4 regions of the Ferdinandcohnia sp. SAFN-114 genome follow, and region 1 is predicted to be linked to each of the others. Evidence: riboswitches for the same ligand, from Rfam matches in the RefSeq annotation. Region 1 holds a riboswitch; each other region holds the start of a gene.
What was found. A riboswitch is a leader RNA that binds a small molecule or an ion and turns the genes downstream of it on or off. The one in region 1 is predicted to bind cyclic di-GMP.
Positions count from the first base shown of each region.

Region 2: linked by a shared signal. The riboswitch ahead of ACR65M_RS23225 (DNA-binding anti-repressor SinI) and the one ahead of ACR65M_RS08840 (sensor domain-containing diguanylate cyclase) in region 1 are both predicted to bind cyclic di-GMP.
Region 3: linked by a shared signal. The riboswitch ahead of ACR65M_RS25185 (hypothetical protein) and the one ahead of ACR65M_RS08840 (sensor domain-containing diguanylate cyclase) in region 1 are both predicted to bind cyclic di-GMP.
Region 4: linked by a shared signal. The riboswitch ahead of ACR65M_RS05800 (methyl-accepting chemotaxis protein) and the one ahead of ACR65M_RS08840 (sensor domain-containing diguanylate cyclase) in region 1 are both predicted to bind cyclic di-GMP.

Region 1 covers NZ_JBPFDQ010000021.1:1,582-5,048, forward strand. The annotation lists gene ACR65M_RS08830 (hypothetical protein) at 1-394, shown strand, start outside; gene ACR65M_RS08835 (YxcD family protein) at 382-669, shown strand; gene ACR65M_RS08840 (sensor domain-containing diguanylate cyclase) at 826-2,016, opposite strand; cyclic di-GMP riboswitch class I at 2,356-2,419, opposite strand; gene ACR65M_RS08845 (ABC transporter ATP-binding protein) at 2,701-3,467, shown strand, end outside.
Region 2 covers NZ_JBPFDQ010000103.1:5,946-9,412, reverse strand. The annotation lists gene ACR65M_RS23245 (TasA family protein) at 1-162, shown strand, start outside; gene ACR65M_RS23240 (DUF5658 family protein) at 304-600, shown strand; gene ACR65M_RS23235 (hypothetical protein) at 615-824, shown strand; gene ACR65M_RS23230 (helix-turn-helix domain-containing protein) at 866-1,192, opposite strand; gene ACR65M_RS23225 (DNA-binding anti-repressor SinI) at 1,369-1,497, opposite strand; cyclic di-GMP riboswitch class I at 1,528-1,617, opposite strand; gene ACR65M_RS23220 (YqhG family protein) at 1,996-2,790, opposite strand; gene ACR65M_RS23215 (DEAD/DEAH box helicase) at 2,768-3,467, opposite strand, start outside.
Region 3 covers NZ_JBPFDQ010000129.1:5,745-9,211, reverse strand. The annotation lists partial or broken gene ACR65M_RS25190 (helix-turn-helix domain-containing protein) at 999-1,121, shown strand; cyclic di-GMP riboswitch class II at 1,114-1,196, shown strand; gene ACR65M_RS25185 (hypothetical protein) at 1,384-1,761, shown strand; gene ACR65M_RS25180 (hypothetical protein) at 2,127-2,660, shown strand; gene ACR65M_RS25175 (hypothetical protein) at 2,657-3,055, shown strand; gene ACR65M_RS25170 (hypothetical protein) at 3,049-3,279, shown strand; gene ACR65M_RS25165 (hypothetical protein) at 3,302-3,467, shown strand, end outside.
Region 4 covers NZ_JBPFDQ010000012.1:24,407-27,873, reverse strand. The annotation lists gene ACR65M_RS05810 (YwzD family small protein) at 1-11, shown strand, start outside; gene ACR65M_RS05805 (Gfo/Idh/MocA family protein) at 330-1,301, shown strand; cyclic di-GMP riboswitch class I at 1,640-1,725, shown strand; gene ACR65M_RS05800 (methyl-accepting chemotaxis protein) at 1,814-3,467, shown strand, end outside.

The DNA.
Region 1 (3,467 bases):
TGGGAGCTTTGTTTTCCAAGACCAACCAACGTCTGTAGAAGCAAAGGGATACAAATCAGGTAAAAGAGGATTCAATAGTAATATTGGGAACAAAAATAAATCAAACTTCCAGCAACAACAGAAAAAACAAGACAACAATGTTACTAACAAATCTACTACTCCTACCACTCCTAAAGGTGGATTCATGTCTGGTGGATTAATGAAAGGTCTTATGCTTGGTGGACTTGCAGGATTCCTATTCGGAGGTCTTTTAGGTGGAATGGGTATGCTTGGTTCATTTTTAGGATTAATGATTAACGTTCTTGCGATTTACGTTCTGATCTCCATCATTCGAAAAATCTTCGTCATGATTAAAGATAAAAAGAAAAAAGAGACTGATCCATGGCAACGCTAATACTTTCTGAACAGGAAATTATAAATGCAGTTTGTGTCTATATCGGCTTAAAAAAGCAAGTAAAGCCTGAAGAGGTTGAAGTGGAGCTGATGTATGACGATGAGTACGGATTCTCCGCAGAAGTATACGTGAACGATCGAAAGCAGATTCTCATTATGGCGAACTTAATTGAAGCAATTCGTTTATGGCTAGGCGAATTTCTTAACCGTGACCCATATGCCGGAATCAAACTTGTGTTGGACGACGAAGAAGGCATTATTGCCCATATCAACTAAGAAAAGCGCAGGGCGCCCGTCTATCGGCGACAAGCACAAGACGAGCGCTGACAGAAGGTGATTTTTACCTTCAGAAGCGTTTGGCTTGTGACCTCGAGCCGATGGTGCCTGGAGCTTGACAACGAGTAAAAAGCTCATCCATTTGGATGAGCTTTTTTATTTCGCTATTACGATGCGTTTTTTTCCACTTTCTTTTGCAGCATATAGCGCTTGGTCGGCTGCCTTTTTTAAAGAATCTACGGTCGTTCCATGGTGTGGATATATCCCGACACCCGTACTGATCGAAACAATGATTTTTTCATTCTCCATGATGATTGGATTTTCATTGTAATACTCATTTAATGTTGCGTAAATTTCCTTTACACACGTGTCGCTGCTATTTTTAATCAGAATCATGAACTCATCTCCGGCATAACGATACCCCTCAAACTTTTCATTACATACCGTTTTCATTCCGTATGCTAGTACCTGTAAATATAGGTCACCAGCATCGTGCCCAAACCGATCATTGACCTGTTTTAAATCATCAGAGTCTATCATCATAACTGTTATTTCATCATTCTCATTTTTGATCAGTTGTGCTAAATCCTCATGGAATGCACGGTGGTTTTTTAAACCTGTTAATTCATCCGTACGAGACATTGTGTAAATTTTCTCATATAATCTTGCTGTTTCAATCGAGTTGATCACTTGCGCACCGATCATTTGTAGTAGTTCCTCATGCTCTTTCCGATAAGCAAAATCTTTAAAGCTCTGAGTTGAGATGACACCTTTGACCTGGTCATCAATGACAACGGGTACAAAAAGACAGGAGCTTGTGTCCTCGTCCCCCTCACCCATTTTCGTATCATATTCAATGTTCTGGTTTTGATGTTTGAGGTGGACGATTTCCCTTGTTTTGATGACTTTTGATGTGTAGTTTTCGCCAAAGTCTACGGTACTTGGAGGAGCTGGTTCGCCATTATCCATAATAAAGACTAAATGAATATGTTTGTCACCAGGATTATGCAATGCAATATAAAATGCATCAGTAGGCATAACACGTGAAACCATTTCATAAGACTTTTGGAGAAGGACGGATTCATTTAATGTTTTACTGCAGACTTGTGCGAAATCATGTAGGATTCGGTAATGCTTATTCATCCAATGCATGTTTTCCATTTGTTCGTTTATTTCTTGGAGTTGATTTAAAAGGGTACTGGTAATCTCTTGTTCTTCTTTTTCCTGACATGTTTGATTAAGTAAAGTACGAACCTCGTCAGAAATTAGAGTCTTCTCAGAACCAATCATCTCAATTAGTTCGCTTAATTTTTTTAGCAAGTTAAGATTCTGGATTGTTTTCTCCATGTAATCACTTCCAAATTTTTTTAGAGGATGTTCCAAAATTCGTTTGAAATGTTCCAATTCCAAAAATCTAGTAATATAGTAGCAACATATTGTTAATAAATTGGTATAAAAAAAGACTAATCATATACCGATTAATCTACGTTCTTTCGATACGAGCTGTACTCGGTAACTGGCTGGCATGTCCAAAATGAGGATGTTCCAAAACTCAGGTAAAAATGACACATAGAATTTCTGGGTTGGCTTACTTCTACGTTCCTCACGTATAATTACATACGCTCTGGTACAAAAAAGCTACGCCGCCTTGAACTTCTCGGTCCTTTTTATCTTCCATTTTGAACACTAGTGAACTTTAGCCCCTATAGTTTTGCGTCTTCATCTTTCAATGAATTTGCCCTTACTTTATCCAATTAACTCATTAAAGAAAGAGTATTTTAAATAGTACTATAATTATATTTCTATTTTCCTCTTTGGTCAATGAAATCGTTATAATCTTTTGCTAAAAACGGGAAAATTTTCCTATCCCAAATGCCCTATACACTTCTCTTGTTTCAATAAGAAAATAGTCTTCCCTAGTTTTCTGACTTGACAATTATAATTATTATTGTTTTTTTTGCCGATTCGTGTATAATTATGCCGGATTACGTTATGAATCTTATCTCTATTAATAGAAAGAAGGGGGTTGCTATGAACAGTATACCTATTATCCAATTTAAAAATGTCACAAAGCAGTATGACAATGATCCAGCTGTTCTCGACAATGTTAGCTTTGAAATAGAAAGAGGAAAATTTTATACTCTTCTCGGTCCATCTGGGTGTGGAAAAACCACGATACTTCGGTTAATCGCAGGATTTATTGAACCATCAAGTGGTGAGGTTTATTTTAATGGTAAAAAAGTAAATACGACACCTGCAAATAAACGTCAAGTAAATACAGTGTTTCAGGATTACGCCCTGTTTCCACATCTTAATGTATTTGAAAATATTGCTTTTGGGTTACGTATAAAGAAATTGAAGCAATCTGAAATAGATAAAAAGGTAAAAGAAGCTTTAAGCTTTGTTAATCTTGCAGGCTATGAAAATCGTGAAATTCAAGAAATGTCAGGTGGTCAGAGACAGCGTGTTGCGATTGCACGTGCAATTGTTAATGAACCCGAGATTATCTTATTGGATGAACCATTATCCGCTCTCGATTTGAAGCTTCGTACCGAAATGCAATACGAGCTTCGCGACCTTCAGAAGCGGCTTGGTATTACTTTTATCTTCGTTACCCATGACCAAGAAGAAGCTCTTGCCATGTCTGATGAGATATTTGTACTTAATGAAGGAAAAATTCAACAAAGTGGTACCCCAATTGATATATACGATGAACCAATCAATCGTTTTGTTGCTGATTTTATCGGTGAATCTAATATCGTAAAAGGAAAAATGCATCGGGACTTTCTCGTAGAATT
Region 2 (3,467 bases), on a different contig from region 1:
AAGTTCTATGCAGAAGGTACTTTAGGTGGAGTCCTTCCTGTTGATGGACCTAAATTGCCTGAGACTGGTACTAACACCTTTAATATACTAATTGCTGGTATAATTTTAGCTTTAGGTGGAGGTTTTATATTTTACTACCTGAGAAAACGTTTAAGATCGTGATTGATAGATATTTAATTTAATAGGGAGTATATTCGTTCGTGTATTCTTTATTGAGAATGAATAAAAGCGGATCATAGGATATATCTGAATAAGTTCTCAATATTAACTTAACTTTATTAATGATGATTTGCGAGGTTTCCAATGAAATTTATCCTCATTTTGCTAGCTTTTTTAAATCTCATAGACGCATTTATCACCCATTTCGGAATCCTTGGCGGCCATATATCAGAAGCCAACCCGTTAATGTACACAATATACGAAATCCATCCGGTCTTATTTTTACTTATAAAAGCAATGCTTTCTTTATGTTTGATTTCACTTTATTTTATCATTCGTATCCCAGTGAACCGATTAATTCGTTCTTTATCCTATGTAGCCACTGCTTTATATGCATATGTTTTTATCCTCCATGGCTATTGGATTACTCAAATTTTCTAAATGGAGGAGTCTCTATGTATACAAAAACATGTTCAAGATGTTATCGACCATCTTTTAGGAGCAGTAAACAAGGTAAATGGAACTGTCCAATTTGTAATCATAATCTCGCAACATTTCGTGCCCGTGATGCTGGAGAAGCATATCCTTCATCATTACAGAAAAAATACCCAATTCCTCAACAATCTGAATCCCACAGTAATACCACTTTCGATACATACATATAAAATAAAAAATGCTTCAGGCAACCAATGTGCCGAAGCATTTTCTATTTATTATCCATCTTCCATTTGTTGAATTCTAAGAATGATCGAAATTCCTCTTTGGAAACTCCTGATTTCATTGCCTCGCGTACTAGTCTAGTCCATTCTGAATCAAGTTCTACACTTTCAGGTTCTGATTGTTCATGGAGCAATTCGTTGACTGTAACTCCTAATACTGTAGATATTTTTTCAAGAAATTGGATAGAAGGGTTTGATTGGAGATTCCGTTCGATTGAGCTCAAGTATGATTTGGCAACTCCAGCGCGATCTGCTAGTTCAGATAGGGATAATTGTTTTTGCAAACGAAATGTTTTGATACGTTGACCAATCATTCTTTCTCACCTTCCTTCATATACCTATTATAGCATATAACGAAGTAAATGTTTTATAACAAGAACACAAAAAACTGAAAAATAAAAAGGAACCCGATAATTTAGGTTCCCTCGCATCCTTATGTTTCCAATCCGTAGCTTCAAAAGGTTATTGTTATATGTATAGATAAGGTCCGTTATGCTGTTTTACTTTGGAGGAAAGCTTGAATATCCTGGACGCTCATTCCCATCTCCACTGCTTCTAATATAAGGTCGATCCAATCTTGATCCAATTGCTCATCTTTGTTTTGTACTTCATTTAACATTTCGTTTCCTCCCAAAATACAATTAGTATTCCAGGCAGTCCAGCCGTCTTAATTGTTACGTCCAATCTTAGACCTGTGACTTTGCGTCCCTATTTTTCAATAGGTTTGCCTTTGTCTGTTCGAATGTTAGCCGTCTACCTAAAACGATAGTCTCTTATGTATAGAACCTTTGTATTACATTTAGAAGTATAAAACATGAAAATGAAATTTTCTGTAAAAATCTGTCGATGTCAAAATATTTACAAAACACGAAATATAGTTCGTCCGACCAATCGAATTTTAGTAGTTTTACTCTATTTATGTAGAATATACTCGAATTATAGGGATTTAGACCTATAAAATGTAAACTTAATGAAGTGGTTGGTTAATACATAGTGATATTCTAACCAGGTTTTTTGTAAAATTACCAAAAAATTGTAAGGAATTTGTCGAACGATTTCTTTTAAAATACCCTCAAAAAAATAGTACCTACCCTCGGAAGGTGAGGATAGGTCAATTTTACATCGTGTTTTGACAAAGATAAAACAACCCGCCATTGATAATTTCGACAAGAACTTTCGGTTCGTATTGCTCTTTGAGTGCTTCTTTTTCAATTTCATAGCTTTCAGGTTTTTCTTCGATGCCCTCATAAAAGGAATTTAGCAAGGCTAAATCTTCGTCCCAGCGCTGCCTTGCTTCATCTGCCCAAGAGTGGTCCTGAGTTTCAACATACCCTCGCACATATTGCTGGAGACGGTTAATTCCACTTTGTGGCTTAACAAGCGGTGACATTGTATACGTATGATCAGGTATCTTAGGAGTAAGCGGCAACTTTTCAACTTTTTCTTGGAAATCTTCAACAATGATTCCATTAATAAGCTGTAACCCGAGTGACATCAGCACATCACGCTTGCGGTCACTCTTGTATGAAATTTTTACATTCAACCCAAGCCACGGGAAAAGAGGGGTATTCCCTTGTGCACCGGGCGGTGATTGCTGATACAAGCGTATATAACTTGCGAGCTTTTTCGTCGATTCAAAAATCTGATGTAAACGGGGGGCACCAAAATGAATAAAGTCGCCCTTCACATTGTCAGGCGTTTGATCCCGATCTGTAATTAATGTAAGCTTCATCGGATTTGGAGTTCCGCCTGTTTTTTCAACATATGTCCAATAAAAAGGTCGATTCATTAATTGCTTATCTAAATCAACGGTTAATTGTACGGTCATATATCCGGGATGACGTTCAAGAATTTCACAATGGTTTGAAACAAAATAATTCTCAAGAAAGTTAACTATTTCCTGTTGCTGCATGCTGCTCACCACCATTTTGTTCTTCAAAGCTTATGATAGAAGTTAAATTTTCCATCTTAATTTTCATTTCACCCTCACTCCGCGAACGAAGCATGATATCCTGAATATGGTCTTCGATGTTACCGAGATCCAATCTTGTTAGGATATCATCCAATTGTCCAATCACACGCTCAAACAGATTAATTTTTTCATATAATAGCTTTAAAATATGCTCTTCAACCGTGTTCTTTGTTGCGAAATTATAAATATGAACATCTTTTTCCTGGCCAAGGCGGTGAATACGCCCAATCCGTTGCTCAAGCCTCATTGGATTCCAAGGGAGGTCATAATTAATAATGTGGTTACAGAATTGTAGGTTAATTCCTTCACCACCAGCTTCTGTTGCAATCAAGACCTGGAACTTACCTTTAAACAATTCTCTCATCCAATCTTTTTTCCCGCGTTTAAATCCACCTCTAAATGGAACAGATGAAATTCCATTCTGTTGCAGAAACCATTGTAAATACATTTGGGTTGCACGGTATTCGGTGAAAATGATGACTTTATCATCGATTTGTTTGATTAATTCAACCGCTTTTTCAGCCTTAGAATTTTGTGTAACCTGTTCGACCTTTTTCATGAGGCCCATCACCATATCCTCAGGGACCGCGCTACTTCCGTCTTCATTCTTTTTCTCA
Region 3 (3,467 bases), on a different contig from region 1:
AGCAATCGGGCGCTTATATGTAGTATGATTTTTGACCGTATTCATCGTTAATAACGATATTCAAGTAAAGTCCTATCATTGTTTACGATGAAAACTATTAACAAAATATATTAAGTAAACAAAGTTAGGGAATAGGCAGTTTGGGGTGGGTATGAAAGGCTGGTTTGCCTACTGAAACAACTGCTTCAGCCTTTCAAGACCAATCATGCCCACAGAGGCTCCAAGTCAAGTCCTTATACGCTTATTTATGGTTGGATGTAAAAAATGATAAAAGGTGCACCATTTCTGTGTTTTGAAACGGATACTACATATAAGGATGCGTTTGTTGAACATCTAAAGCCTAATTTCTTTCTAAACATGCGGAGGAATTATTTTTATCTTTCAAAACCCTTAACTTTGTAAATCTGCCCCAATGGTAAATACGGTGGCAACCAGTGGTAAACTTTGTGGTAATCGTTGGTAAATTAAATGGCAGAAGTGGTACATTCCTATGGCCGTATTAAACAACGGAGGCCGGTAGCAGCACTTTTTAGTTTATTCTGTTTCAGCTCGAGGAACTTAAAAGGTTTGGTACTTAGTTAAAAGAAAGGTTGCAGCCTAATTAAAAGGAATTATTTTTTCCGATTAATTATCAAAAACTCTTTATCTGAATAACGTGAATGAAACTCTACTCTAAATAATTATGAAAATAACCTATTGCATTAACATTGATATAATATCACTAAGTACCGTCAATTATGAAAAGTAATATAAGAGTATACATTTTAGGTGTTTTTTTGTTTTAAAACATACTTACAAATAAAAACATTAATATGATATAATCTTAATACATTAAATGTAAAATTTAACCCAAAATGTAACTTATAGTTGTAGCGAACTACTAATTTCTCTATTATACTCAATACATGAATTACTTAAATCCTAATGAGATTAAAATTAAGTTCGGACAAAAAGTCAGATTATTAAGAATAGAAAAAGGGATATAACAAGAGGAATTTGCTTATCGAACAGGGTTACATCGAAATTACATCAGCAATATTGAAAGGGGAAAAAGAAACGTTTCACTAGAAAACATTTTTCTATTATCCGGAGAAACATTGCCAAAATTTGAGGATTTATAAGGAAAGCTATGAAGGATTATTTTTACCTGGGCACTTGAATAATCCAGAGCTACTAGTGCAACCGACCTTACATTTATGTATTATAGGTGGGTTTTTTTTATTGTAGTTGAATCATTTTGATAAATAAGTAAATGTTTTTTAAATTAATTGTTAAATTCTACAATTTTCGCATTCCACATATACTACAATTGAAATAACTTAAAGGAAAACGTCAGAAAATGCCTATATTATACGAATTATTTTACGTGAGGTGTATTTTAAAATGAAAGCAGCAGAACAACTTCCAGAAGAGTTAATTTCAGATGAGATCATTACATCTTCTGAAATAAAATATTTTTTTAGAAGGTCGTATTTTATGGTAGATGATAATATGTATGTAGAACTTGTCGCACTGGCAGCAGAGTCAAGAATTAGATCGGATATTGAAGAAGAATTAAATTGCGAAGTGATCGACTCTACATCTAGAGAATTATACTTAGATTCCTCTTCGGTAGATTTTGCTATGGAGCTAAGAGAATCAGGTATTATTAAAGAAGTATATCCGCTTACAGAGGAACAGCTTAACTACCTAAAGATAAATTATAAAAATGATTTATTTTCTATAACAAAAGACACCATTTCCAAGTTAATTAAACATTGAGATAAAATGTAACCTTTGCTATAATTTAGCTATATTCTTTTAACTTTTCTTTTAAATTGCAACCATTTTCGGTTAGCAGGGTTACTAATAAACTTTCGGAGCCTTTGGGTTCATATTAAAGTAGAATCAGATTTTGACTGTCTACTTTTTATGAAAACCCAAGGGCTTTTTTGCGTTTAAAGGGGGGGAGGAATATGTGAGTATATAAAAGTTGCTCATAATTAAAAAGCTATTAAGAGAGGATGTTTAGTACATGCAGTTTGAAACATGTTGTTTTATCTGTAAGGGCCAATGTGAAACATTAATTCACATTAACGGTAAAACGTATTGTTCAACAGGTTGTCTTGAAAAGGGGGAAGTAGCTCATGTTTAAACTTACTTGCTTTGCTCCTATTCCGCCAGAACAATTAGGTACTGCACTTAGAGGATTACGTTTTGCAACAAAGAAAGATGGATTTGAATGGTATTTAGATGGCCATGTTTTTAGAATTGAGCCATTTAAAAATCAACCAAGAGAATCCATGAAAGCCTACAGAGCCTTTTTTAAAGGAGAAATTGATGGTGGTATCTATTTGTTTGATTCCTCGTTAGGCTGGTTAGATCCAATGGTCACAGGAGTCGAATTCGAATTATCCCATCACAAAATGAAAACAGAAGATTGGATTAAAGACCTTTTAAAACGTCCATCATACGAAATGGTAGACAGCAGAGGGTTATTCCAAAAAGGAAGAGTAGGGGTTGTGGTTGTTAATGGCAAAGTAACCTTTCAAATTCGTTCTTCTAAAGGTAAAAGACTGAAATTAATAGAGTGTCTAAAGGAGATTGAGCTATTGCAGAGTGAGTTAAGACCTGTTGAGTTCGATCTTTTTTCGTTCCAGGAAGAAGGTGTAGCAGTATGACATTTGATTTTTATACGAAAAACGCTAAGTTTTCAGTCGGTGAAAAAACATTTTCTAAGAATGGTGAGGTAATTGCATCGGGTGACATCTTCCTTTTTCAGATTTTACTAGGTTATCCCGCTTTGTTGATTATTACGGAGAATGAATTTTGTCCTCCTGCCATAATCAAATCAGAACCAATTACGTCTGTATTACCAGAATGGGAGTTTTTTGATGGAGTCCAAAGACCAGATAAATACACATTCCTAGTCGTTGTAAATCACGAAAGGAAATCTGTATCTAATCTCGTGTCAGCTGTAGACCAAGAACATGCAAGACAATTAATGTCTTTGCATTATGGTTCGGATACTATCATTTCGATTAAACACATAAGGATGGGGAAATTATCATGTTAAAAAACAAAGTTTTGGATTATTTTAGACCGTCATACATGCAAGAAAGACTATTTAAAATGCTAAAGACCGATGGAGTATTTATAAGAAACGATTGTCGAGTGGGTTTTCTATATTCTGTCCAAATTGGGGAGATACACGGAAAGCCCATTTTTATTGAGGTGGGATTAAAAGCTGGAAAGAAAATGATCATTACAAATGCGTTCATTGCTGAAATTGCAGCTTAATCATATTTTAGGAGGAATTATCATGAGTAAAAGTTGTGAAAATTGTCGCTTCAATACTGAAAGACCTGCGTTTGATTTAAAGAGATGTAAAGCTTGTTCTCGGACCGATAGGGCTCATTTCGAAAAGAATCCTAATGCTGCTGAAATCATGCAACTGCTAGTGGAAAAAGGCATCTATCCATCCTTGA
Region 4 (3,467 bases), on a different contig from region 1:
AATCTGCATAATTCGATAGGAAATTTAAGGATGAAGTCAGAGGATGAACTCTGGCTTTTTTTGTTTCAAGATAAAACCTTTCGTAATCTCCTAAAATATGAGAATATGTAATTGTTTAGTAACTTTATTGCTTAGAAGTCCACTACTTATATTAGTAAGACAATGGTAAAAGAGTTTACAATTTAAGGAGTGCAACCCTTGGCTGAATAAAGTTATGCCTCCGGCGGATGCCTCGATTTTTCAGTGGGATTTTTTCGAGATAGCTCGAAAAAAAATCGGGCGCAAATACGCCAAGGCGCATTTGATTCAATAATTTAGGAGGAACTCAGATGACAAAGGTTCGTTTTGGTGTTTTATCAACCGCGAAAATTGCGAGAAATACAGTGATTCCAGCGATGGAGCGTGCACATAATGCAGAGGTTGTGGCTGTTGCGAGTGAAAGCGGGAAGGCGAAAGACTTTGCTGTTGACCTTGGCATTCCAAAGCATTATGAATCATACACCGATTTATTGAATGACCCTGAAATTGATGCGGTGTACATTCCGCTTCCAAATCAACTACATAAACAATGGGCGATTGAAGCTGCGAAGCACGGAAAACATGTGCTTTGTGAAAAGCCAGCAGCATTGACCTCACAAGACGTGGAAGAGATGGCGGCAGCTTTTAAAGAAAACAATGTGATTTTCATGGAAGCGTTCATGTATCAGTTCCATCCACAGCATAACCGTGTAAAAGAAATGATCGCAACAGGCGAAATTGGTGATGTGAAGTTAATTCGCTCAACATTCTCCTTCCTCCATGATTTGAATTCTGGAAGCATTAAGATGCAAAAGGATCTTGGTGGCGGCGTGTTATATGATGTGGGTTGCTATTGCATCCATGCAAGTCGTTTGATTACGGGTGAAGAGCCAGTTGAAGTGAAGGCAGCTGCAAACATTCACCCGACACATGACGTCGACATTACGGCAGCAGGTACGCTGAAGTTTGAAAGTGGCGTAATTGCGAACTTTGATGTTAGCTTTGAGCAATCATTTAAGGAGCAGTATGAAGTGGTCGGCACGAAAGGTTCGATCGTAGTGAAGCATGCATTCCGTCCTGACAATGAAGGTGGAAACGGTGTGCTTGTGGTGAACAACGAAGGAGGCCAACGTGAAGAAACGGTGCAAGGTGACCAGTATAAGCTTCAGGTGGAGCATTTTGCAGAAAGTGTTCTTTCTAATAAACAACCGATGTACAACCTTGATGAAACGTTGAAAAATATGCGCGTGATCGAGCAGGCACTTGCTTCCGCTCGTAACTAAAAAGTCAGCCCCCGGGCTGGCTTTTTTCGTTTCTTCCTTTTTTACTCTCCCTTACTCAAATCTATCAAAATTTCTCTCCCAAACATGTATATCTATCAAAAATCCGGCAATACTAGATTACTAGAAGATGGGACACAGGGACAGGTCACTTGTCCCAGAAAAATGGAGGGATTCGAAGATGATGAAGGTGAATGTGGAGTTACCTGAGGTTCTACCGGCGAATAAGGAAGATTTTATGAAATTGTTGCTAGAATTAGTAGTGAAAAAGTAATGGGAATTATGATGTGGTCTATTGTTGAAGAGTAGAAAAACTTATATACTAATAGAAGAAAACGTATATCAGAATAGGGCAAACTCTCCGAAAGGATTGGACGCAAAGCCTAGGGTCTACCGTACACTGTACCATGATCGCCTGGCTGCCAATAATGTACGCTTGTTGGGCCATTCTTTTAGTGATTGGTCTTATTTTTTTGCCTGATTTTCTACTATTCTACGAGGAAGAGGTACCATAGATGAAAAGTATTCGAACAAGGTTATTTGTTAGTTTTTTTGCCATTATCATCCTTTGTATAGGCTTAGCGACCTATAATTACATAGCGGTGTCCAATATGAATCAGAAAACGGACGATGTTGTGTCGGAGGAACTCTCAGTTTTACTAGAATATGATAGTTTGAAATACAATATTGCCCAGAGTATTGCGCTTGCGAGGGCGTATGTACTGTATGGGGATGATACCTATAGAAATGAGTATGATGTTTACTCGGTAGAATTTGATTTAACGGATCGAAAATTAAATGCAATGAAGGTAAAAGAGGTTGAAGAGCTTATAAGGGAAATGAAAAATTGGCGTGAATTGATGAAGGAAAAAGTTTTTGCCCCTTATGATAGCGGGGATACTGAGCTTGCGATGCATAATTTGAAGACGTATATCCAGCCGAAGTCAAATGAATTGATGGAACAAGTTAAAAAGCTCACGGATGATCGAGAAAGACAGATTGTCTCAACGGGTACGGACGTTGTGAAATATGGTCAATCAGTGAACTTCGTAGGACTTCTGGTCACAGCTGCTGTGATTATTTTAGGAATTGTGATTTCGATTTATACCTCTGTGGTGATTGCTAGACCGGTAAAAAGTGTCGCAAGTCGAATGAAGGCGATTTCCAATGGCAATCTTCAATCAGCCCCAATTAAAACGAAGCTCAAAGATGAAATTGGTCAACTTGTTTTGGCGGTTAATGAGATGAATGAAAATTTAAAAGGCATGTTTAAGAAAATGGTTGTCGTCTCCGACAGTGTCACTGGTCAAAGTGAAGAATTGACCCAGTATGCGGATGAGGTTATGGCGGGCAGTCAGCAGATAGCAGTCACAATGGAGGAACTTTCACGCGGTGCAGAAGACCAGGCGACGTCTGCTACCACATTAATTGAAAAAATGTCCACGTTCTCGGACGAAATCATGCATGTAGCGGTTAAGGGCGATAGTATTAAGGAACAATCACAAGGCATGCTTGCCATGACAAACGACGGCAGTTCATATATGGAAACATCGATTCAACAAATGTCGAGCATCTATGAAAAAATGAAACAGTCACACGCGCTTGTTGTTGGTCTGGACCATAAAACAAACGAGATTACGAAGCTTGTTAAAGTTATTCAGGAGATCGCGGGGCAAACGAATCTTTTAGCATTAAACGCAGCAATCGAGGCAGCCCGCGCAGGAGAACACGGAAGAGGATTTGCGGTTGTTGCCGATGAGGTTCGAAAGCTTGCAGAACAGGTTGGTAAATCGGTCGCAGAGATCACAGAGATTGTAAAAGGTATCCAAACAGAATCAAAGCAGGTCGTTCAATCCTTAGATGACGGCTATCAATCCGTTGAAGAAGGCACCAACCAAATTCAAACGACCGGAAAAACCTTTAATGAATTGAAACGAACAATTGAAGAAATCGGTACACAAATAGAAGCAATGTCAAGCTCGTTATACGGGGTACTTGACGATACAAGAGAGATTAGCGGTGCCATCGAAGGAATTGCGGCTGTCGCTGAAGAATCAGCTGCTGGCGTTGAACAAGTATCCGCAACCGCCCAGCAATCCAGTAGCTCCATGGAAGAAGTCGCCAAAAGCGCCAAACAACTCGAAGAAAACGCCGGCGAACTAAACGAAC